One region of the Shewanella sp. M-Br genome, then DNA from elsewhere that is predicted to be linked to it. Evidence: riboswitches for the same ligand, from Rfam matches in the RefSeq annotation. Region 1 holds a riboswitch; the other holds the start of a gene.

Region 1 (4,438 bases):
TAGCCAACCCATGGCGAGATACAAGACTAAGCTTAACTTTTTGAATTTGTGAATAAATAGCGTCTTAAATAGGACCCCACCAATCGCAAGCGACCAAATCGCTGTTAAAATCACTATCGATTGCGTCCCCTGTAGGCTTATCAGCATCAAAGGTGTGTAAGTTCCTGCAATCAAGCAGTAAATTGCGCAGTGATCGGCGATCTTAAGTTTATGTTTCCAGCCTGAATGGCTAACGCTGTGGTATAAGGTCGAGCATAGAAAAAGCACTATGATGCTCGCACCATAAATGGCAACGCCTGTTAGTTGAATTGGCGTTAGATGATCTTGCCCTTTGAGTAACATCAGTACCAATGCCACTATGCCTGCGATGACGCCTAAGCCATGGGATACGCTATTAGCGATCTCTTCTTTAATACTATACGGCCCAGACTTAGCAGGGTTTTTAGCTGGGTTTTGTTGTTCGATAACACTTTGACTCGACATGGTAGATACACACTCGCAAACGATAATGACTGAGTCTATCAGTTAGGAAAATAAATCACCATATTTAAGCGTACACTTGTAAGCTTAAATTTCATGATTGGCTTCTATTGTTTTCACCTTTTATCTTTTTTACGCCGTCTTGTATTCCCGTCAGCGTATCGCATTGATGATGTTATCCGCTTTAAGACGTAAGAGTTAGCAAGCATTTTCCCATCAATTTAGCGCGATTGTGATCTCAATTCCCAGCCTTATTTGTCTCAACTGACAAGTGTCTTACTAAGCATTAGCGTAAGCACTGCGCTTGTAACGTGTTGCATTCGCGTTGAACTTTACCCTGTTTGCCTCCTCTAATCTGCGTTGAGCACTCGCAAGTAAATGCAATCATTGGATAATTCGTTTTCAATATTCACCAACCTGATATTGGATTGATATTGAATTAGAGTGCAATCGTTCCACGTTAAGCGTCATTGAAATCAATGGATACTATACAAAACCTAAGGATGGATTTTGCCTTTTCAACATCAACCCAAGGCCGCGCCTTTATTGACAGCATCTCCTACAGCGATAGCGATTGGAGATGATGCTGATAGTGCTTTGCTGATTTCGGTCACATCGCCAGAAGGTGAGACTTTTATCGCATTTGATCATCAGCTCGGTGAACTGGATGCTGCTCAAACGCCTGTTTTTACCACTAATGCGGAGCCATTAGCGTTCAATAGCGGTGCAGGCTTTTTAGTCACTGAGCATGACACCCAAGCTATAGACCAAGAGCAAGCCCAAGATTTGGTACTGCAAGAAATCCGTGCTGAACATCAAGATCAAGATAAATTGGTTTCTGAATCTGAATCCAAACCTGAACTGTCTAGGACGATACAAACTAGTGTTCAGGGATTGGGGACGGGATCCGTTTTGCGTGCTCGTCAGCCGTATTTCAAAGGATTCAGTTTGTTATTTTTTGTGCTCTTAGTGCATGCGTGTTTATTTTTACTTATCTGCATTTTGTGGCGCCCGCAGTTAAATCCCTTTGGATTGAAGGAAATAGAAAGCCGTGGCCCTAAAGTGACAGCGATCAAGGCTTACTTTATTTATGCTCCCGCGGTAGAGAAAGCTGAAACCTCGGAGTCCGAAACTGAGATCAAGGCCGAGGATAAGACTGAAGCGACAAGTTTAGTTGAGCCTATACCAGTTCCCACACCTCCAACTCAAGTTAAGCCTCTGCCAATACTTGATAAGGTCATGCCTGAAACAATAGCACCTGAAAAGGCCGTCTCTGAAAAAGTGGAAGCGGAAAAAGTAGAGCAGGGAAAAGTGAAGCCAGATACGGTTAAACCGGACATCAATCAATCGAACCAATCTCAATCAAAGAGAACTCAATCAAGTGCCCAAAGTGAAGTACAGCCCGCTGAAGTGACGGCAAAAAAACAACTAATACGCTTGATACCACAGAATTAAAGCCGCAGCTTGGCGCTAAGAGCTCGCCTGCAGCAGAAGGTGAGAGCACAATAGCGACAAGCTCAAGCATGAGTTTATTCACCCAGCAATATTTTGAACGTCAGCGCGAGCAAGCGCTCGATGCTCTCGTCATTGAACAGGCCGATAAGTTCACCCGGAAATCGAATATGAGTGAAATGAGCCCAGAGATGGAGGTGCTATTTGTCCCTAATGCTGATGATTTCGGTGGCACAACGAGTCTAGATTTACCCTTAGACCCAAATCGTATTGTGCGTAAAGGGGATACTTGTTATCGCGTGGTACAAGTCGGCACTCAAGTTAATCCTAACGCCGAAAATTTAGGTTTTCCCATTAACTGCAGTGGCAAAAAAATCAATCAAGCTATTGATGATGCCATTCAATCTCGATTAAACAAAATGATGCACAAACCCCATAAATAGTGACTTTCTTTTATGATTTATTTTCATTCTAATTATAGTCTTTTTAGTTTAATTTTATTTAATCAATTAAAAACAATTAATTATGAATCTTTATTTTGGATTGGTGGTTAAGATTTTTAATTGCTTTTTCCCTTGTTTGTTGCTGCCGCTTCTGTCTATACTGCGCACTCATCTTGTCGGAGTGCCTCTTGGCTGAGACCGTTTATTCGGGATCCGTTGAACCTGATCAGGTTAAAACCTGCGAAGGAAACAAGCGTAATAACACATATTAAATCGCCAAAATAGACGGCTTGAACACCTGTTAACTCAGCAGTGTTTTAAGACTTAATGTTAGATTTAATTGTTATTGAGCAGGGTAACTCAATTTTCGAAGCCAGTGTTGGCCACAAAAATTGATTGCCGTGTCCAGCTATCAACAACTCAATTCTCCAGACAAGCAACTCCATTTTTTAACGTGAGATTGCTTATGTCCAGTTCAAACCAAAACCCAGCTGTAGCTGCCAATTCGATAGAAATCACAGCGCCAGATTCGACAATCCCTAATAAATCGACAGTGCCTAATAAATCGGCTGAGTCTAGTCAATCAATCGTGCCTAAGGCGCCGAGTCGCCGCGAAACCCGCGCGCAGGCCCAAGCCTTTATCGATACGTTAGCGCCGCTGCAACATCCTAATTCACAAAAGATTTATCTCGAAGGTTCAAGTGCCGATATTCGCGTTGGCATGCGGCAAATCCTGCAGACTGACACCCTTGTCGGCGGTACAGATGATGCGCCTATCATGGAAAAAAATCCGCCAATCCGCGTGTATGATTGCGCTGGACCTTATTCCGATCCTGAGGCCGATATCAATGTGCGTCTAGGCCTTGGAAAATTAAGACAAAACTGGATCCTAGCCCGCAACGATACAGAGCAATTACCCTGCGCGACCTCAGACTTTACCCAACAAAGACTCGCCGATGATGGTTTAGACCATCTGCGTTTTGAGGCGGGCTCGAGTGCAATTGTCCGTCCACGCAGAGCGCTGCAGGGTAAACGAGTCAGCCAATTACACTATGCCCGTCAAGGGATTATCACTCCCGAAATGGAATATGTGGCGATCCGCGAGAACATGGCACTTGCGCAAGTACAGGATGAAATCCTCAATCGTAAAGCCAAGGGCGAAGCTTTTGGTGCCTTAGTCGGCGAACCGATTACCGCCGAATTTGTCCGCGCTGAAGTCGCCCGTGGCCGCGCGATTATTCCGCTGAATATTAACCATCCCGAAGCCGAACCTATGATCATAGGGCGTAACTTTTTGGTGAAAGTGAACGCCAATATCGGTAATTCTGCGGTGACCTCTTCCATCGAGGAAGAAGTGGAAAAGCTCGTCTGGTCAACCCGTTGGGGCGCAGATACGGTCATGGATTTATCCACGGGGCGTTATATCCACGAGACCCGCGAGTGGATCATCCGCAACTCGCCAGTGCCCATTGGCACAGTGCCGATTTATCAAGCGCTGGAGAAAGTGAACGGCGTGGCAGAGGATTTAACCTGGGAAGTGTTCCGCGATACCTTGATTGAACAAGCGGAACAAGGTGTTGATTACTTTACTATTCATGCTGGTGTGCTGCTGCGTTACGTGCCGATGACGGCTAAACGCGTTACTGGGATCGTTTCCCGCGGCGGTTCAATTATGGCCAAATGGTGCCTGAGTCACCACAAGGAAAACTTCCTCTACAGCCATTTTCGTGAAATCTGTGAGCTTTGCGTTGCCTACGATGTATCCCTGTCTTTAGGTGATGGTATGCGTCCAGGCTCAATTGCCGACGCCAATGATGCCGCCCAGTTTGCAGAGCTTGAAACCTTAGGTGAGCTAGTCAAAATCGCATGGGAATACGACGTACAAACCATTATCGAAGGGCCGGGACATATCCCGATGCAGCTCATTAAAGAGAACATGGACAAGCAGTTAGCTCACTGCGATGAAGCGCCGTTTTACACGCTTGGCCCGCAAATCACCGATATCGCACCTGGGTATGATCATTTTACCTCCGGCATAGGTGCGGCCATGATCGCTTGGTACG
Region 2 (4,438 bases), on a different contig from region 1:
TTCGGTACAGTCATTATTACCTTGTTCACTCATTTCTCTATTTGCGAGCAATCTTCTACAACACAAGAGAAACAACAGTCTGAATGGAATCTCGGCATTATTAGTGGAGGTATTGGTTTATTTTTAGGAATGCTGGCTTTATATACTTTTTTAACTTGGGCACCTTTATTTGTAAAACAAAAATTTGATATTCCGTTTGAAGATGCCGGTAATATTATTACCCAGTATTGGTCCGCTGCGCTAATTGGGGCGTTAATTTCGACTGTGATTGTGACTCGTGTAAAAATTCACCATTTCTTAGTCGGTATTATTGCTTTAGCTATGGTGATCACCGCTGCCATTGTCAGTACCAATAATCTTAATTGGATAGCTTATTTAACCTATGGTTATGGTTTTGTGTGTGCTGCTCTTTATAATGCATTTATTGCTTATGGCGTGTCTTTTGTAAAAAAAGCTAGCAGCAAAAATGTGTCATATATTCTTATTAGCGGAAGTGCAGGGGCGATGTTTAGCCCAGCCATCAGTTCTTTCTTTGAACGTATTATCGGATTACAAACAGTGATGTATGTGATACCTCTGCTTTACGCAGCGATATTTATGCTATTGATCGTTTCAAGTCGGATGAAATCGGCTATGGAACAACACTCGCCATCGGTAAGTTAATTTACCTGTGCATCCATCCCACACTCGGTTGTTAAATTAAGTCGAGTGTGGGTTATGTTGAAAGCGGTTATATACCTGCTTCAACAAATTTCTTGAGTGCGTTGAGATCACAAATCCGAATGCCATCTTTTTTCCGCTCAATTAAGCCTCGTTCCTCAAGATTTTGTAGTGCCCGACGGTAGACTCGGTCGGTAGTACCAAATCGTTCAGCCTCTAAATAGCGTTTACTAAAGCCATCTACGGGCAAGTCATTTAAGTATTCATGATAAATATCAAATGCCACGTTATAACTGATGGGATAGAGCAGTCGCCGAGTAAAAATATCCACTGTGTCTTGGTAGTCAATCGCAATTGCACTAGCAAAAAATAGCGCGAGTTGAGGGTGTTGACCGAGGCAATGTTGTAGTTTTTCAGCGCTAATCAACATGATTTCTAAGGGTTCACTGGCAATAATGTCTAGTTGACAATGGTACTGGGTGAAGAACTCCATTTCGCCAAACAGCTGTGAATCACAATCAATAGTACCTAATTGAAAACACCGACCATTTCTCGCGGTATGGCCGAGTGATACGCGACCTTGCTTCACCAATACAAGTGATGCCATCGCTTCCCCCTGCATCATGAGGTGAGCGCCTTTTTTGAGCATTTTTATATCGCTGATACAGCTAAGTACAACCGCTTCAATAAGTGGATAGTCTTGCTCCCATCGCTGGCTATAACGTCCTTTCGATAAAGGTTTTAGCTGCATCGACTATGATCCTCTTACTGTGTTCGAAATTGCGACCTTCTATAGCATTATCATGATAGGCGGTCAAATGGACGAAAGGATTTAGGCGGCTACTAAAGATATTTTCATCATACGAACTGAAGGGCAGTGGTTTTCGCGACATTTAATTGAATCGCAGAGATAAGAGTGCCCACTTTTTATTTCCGTCATGTATACTAGGCGCCGCCAAGGGGTGTTTGTTGTGCATTAATGTTACTCTGATTTTAACGTTAACGGCTGCAAACTGAGATGTCATCTGACGAACCCTTAGAACCTGATCCGGCTAATACCGGCGTAGGAATGGGCCAATCAACAGCACACTTCTGAATCGCTTATTCGTTGCCGGATCTCAAACATTATATTTGAGGTCCTATGTCAAACCGTAAAACGTCAAACCATCAATCTCCATTCTCAACCGTATCGCCAAGCTTATTTTTAACCCGAGCGCCGCTGGCGTTAGCCATCGCCGCAGCGCTGAGCCCCCCTGTTTTTGCACAAACCGACGCTATCGATAAACCCGATCCCAGCACTGAGATGGAAGTCATGGTGGTGACGGCGGATTTTCGCAGTTCAAGCTTAGAAAAAATGCCCTCCAGCATTACCGTTATCGACAGTCAAAAAATTCAAGATGAAAGTGCGCAACACTTTGAAGATCTGCTTAATTCTATCGCCAATTTTAACTGGTCAGGTGGAAGCTCTCGGCCGAAATATTTTCAAATTCGCGGTGTAGGGGAGCAGGAACAATACCAAGGCGCACCTAATTCTTCCGTGGGTTACATCATAGATGATATCGATTTATCCGGTATTGGTATGGTGTCGAGCATGTACGATCTACAACAGGTCGAAGTGTTACGTGGACCACAGGGCACACGTTATGGCGCGAATGCTTTAGCGGGACTGATTTATCTGAAAAGTAACGATCCAACTGATGTTTTTGAGCATGGCGGCGAAGTGTCGTTAGGCGATGATGATTTGCGCACTTTTAGCGGTTTCAGTTCTGGCCCATTAACGGATTCTGGCAAGCTGCTTTTTCGTGTGTCAATGCAGCAACATCAGCAAAATGGTTACCACGATAACCTGTATTTAGGTCGTGATGATACCAATGGTCGCGATGAATTCAGCGGCCGCGCTAAGCTGCGCTGGTATGCGACAGATGATTTGCAGTTTGATTTAACTGTGCTGCATGCCGATTTTGATAATGGCTATGATGTGTGGAGTTTAACTAATTCACCAACTCAGACAACATCGGATCAACCGGGTGTTGATAGTCAGCGCACCACAGGCGCGGGTTTTAAAGCGACCTATTCTGGCGCAGAAACCTTTGAGCTAACCTCGTTAACCTCTTTTGCCAATACCGATCACCATTACAGTTACGATGGCGATTGGGCTAACTCAGAATATTGGGCCTCTAAGCAATGCAATGATGACAATGGTAATCTGGCGCTGTGTCAATACGATTATTTTTGGGATAAAACAGGTCAGCGTAAAACCGCGTCGCAAGAGTTTCGCCTAAGTTCTACCGAGCAGGGCCGTATTTTTGCAGAGAGTACTGATTGGTTGCTTGGTGTGTATGCCATGAATCTGAAAGAAGATAACCAATTGTATTCTGAATACAATGCTTCGCTAGATGAAGTCTTAGACTCAGAGTATGAGGCGACAAACTATGCACTGTTTGGCCAGCTTGATACGGATTTGGGCTCAAATTATGCTTTATCTGTGGGGCTACGTTTAGAGCGCCGCAACAGCCATTACTCTGATACGAATAACGATAATTTCGACCCGAGCGAAACCATGTGGGGCGGTCATATTGCTGTGAGTAAAGTGCTGAACGACTCACACAATGCTTATATCCGAGTCGCACGCGGTTACAAGGCGGGCGGTTTCAACATGACTTTGCCCGTCGAATTGAACGATAAAAAAGAGTTTAGTACTGAGACGCTCTATAACTATGAAATCGGCCTTAAATCCCATTGGTTAGCGGGACTTATCGATACTAATTTGGCGCTGTTCTATATGGACAGACAAGATCAACAGGTGGCTGCATCACAGCAAGATCCCGATAAACCACAGCGTTTTATCTTGTTCACTGAAAATGCAGGCAGTTCGAATAACTATGGCGCTGAGTTAGATGCAACCTGGTATGCCACGGATAATCTGCAAGTTTACTCAAGCTTAGGTTGGTTAGAAACGGCCTACGGTGACTACCAGTATCAGGATAAATATGGTACTGAGGTGGATTTAACTGGCCGCGATCTGGCCCATTCTCCACATCTTACCTACAGCCTTGGCGGGACTTATCGTGCTAATTCGGGTTGGTTTGCTAACCTGAATCTTAGCGGTAAGAGTGAATTCTATTATTCAGACAGCAATGAATCCCGCTCTGAACCCTACACTATCGTCAATGCCCGCGTAGGTTATGAGGCGAGCGCATGGTCGGCATATTTGTGGGGACGCAATCTGTTTAATGAAGAATACGGTGTGCGTGGCTTCTATTTTGGCAATGAGCCAGATAACGGTTGGGCGGAAAAGCAATATATTCGTTACGGCGATCCGCGTCAGATTGGCGTAACCTTTAACGTTAAGTTTATGTAATAGCTCATTTTAAAGTGAGCATAATCATTTAAGTGTTAACTGAACTGTAGCCCAGTATTTGGGCTACAGCCTTACTTCTGAATATCAAGGAATTAAAATGAAACTGACCGCAGAAATTAGCATGTATCCCTTTAATGAAAATTACCTCGACCCTATCAAGTGGTTTATTGGCCGCGTGGATAGCTATCCCAATATCGAGCGCGTGACTAATGCGATGGCCACTCAAGTGTGCGGTGATTATTTAGATGTGATGACTATGCTGGCGACCGAGATGCAAGCGGCCAATGAGAAGTGGGGCAAGGCGGTATTTGTGTGTAAGTTTATCGGTGGTGAGCTGAATTTAGCCCACAGCGAATAATGATTGACCGCCATGTAAGCGACAAATAGGCAATGAGAACAACACTATGACAGATTTAT

Evidence for each region. Region 1 has a riboswitch for thiamine pyrophosphate ahead of thiC (phosphomethylpyrimidine synthase ThiC). Riboswitches for the same ligand answer to the same signal wherever they lie in the genome.
Region 2: it holds a riboswitch for thiamine pyrophosphate, as region 1 does, so the genes downstream of both, AAA952_RS06170 (TonB-dependent receptor) here and thiC (phosphomethylpyrimidine synthase ThiC) in region 1, are expected to answer to the same signal.

The regions. Positions count from the first base shown of each region.
Region 1 covers NZ_BJBV01000005.1:213,874-218,311, reverse strand. Annotated here, with positions in the region: gene trhA (PAQR family membrane homeostasis protein TrhA) at 1-483, opposite strand, end outside; partial or broken gene AAA952_RS06000 (hypothetical protein) at 991-2,375, shown strand; TPP riboswitch at 2,543-2,641, shown strand; gene thiC (phosphomethylpyrimidine synthase ThiC) at 2,842-4,438, shown strand, end outside.
Region 2 covers NZ_BJBV01000006.1:15,417-19,854, reverse strand. Annotated here, with positions in the region: gene tsgA (MFS transporter TsgA) at 1-663, shown strand, start outside; gene AAA952_RS06175 (Crp/Fnr family transcriptional regulator) at 731-1,411, opposite strand; TPP riboswitch at 1,609-1,747, shown strand; gene AAA952_RS06170 (TonB-dependent receptor) at 1,802-4,021, shown strand; gene AAA952_RS06165 (hypothetical protein) at 4,119-4,379, shown strand; gene pnuC (nicotinamide riboside transporter PnuC) at 4,426-4,438, shown strand, end outside.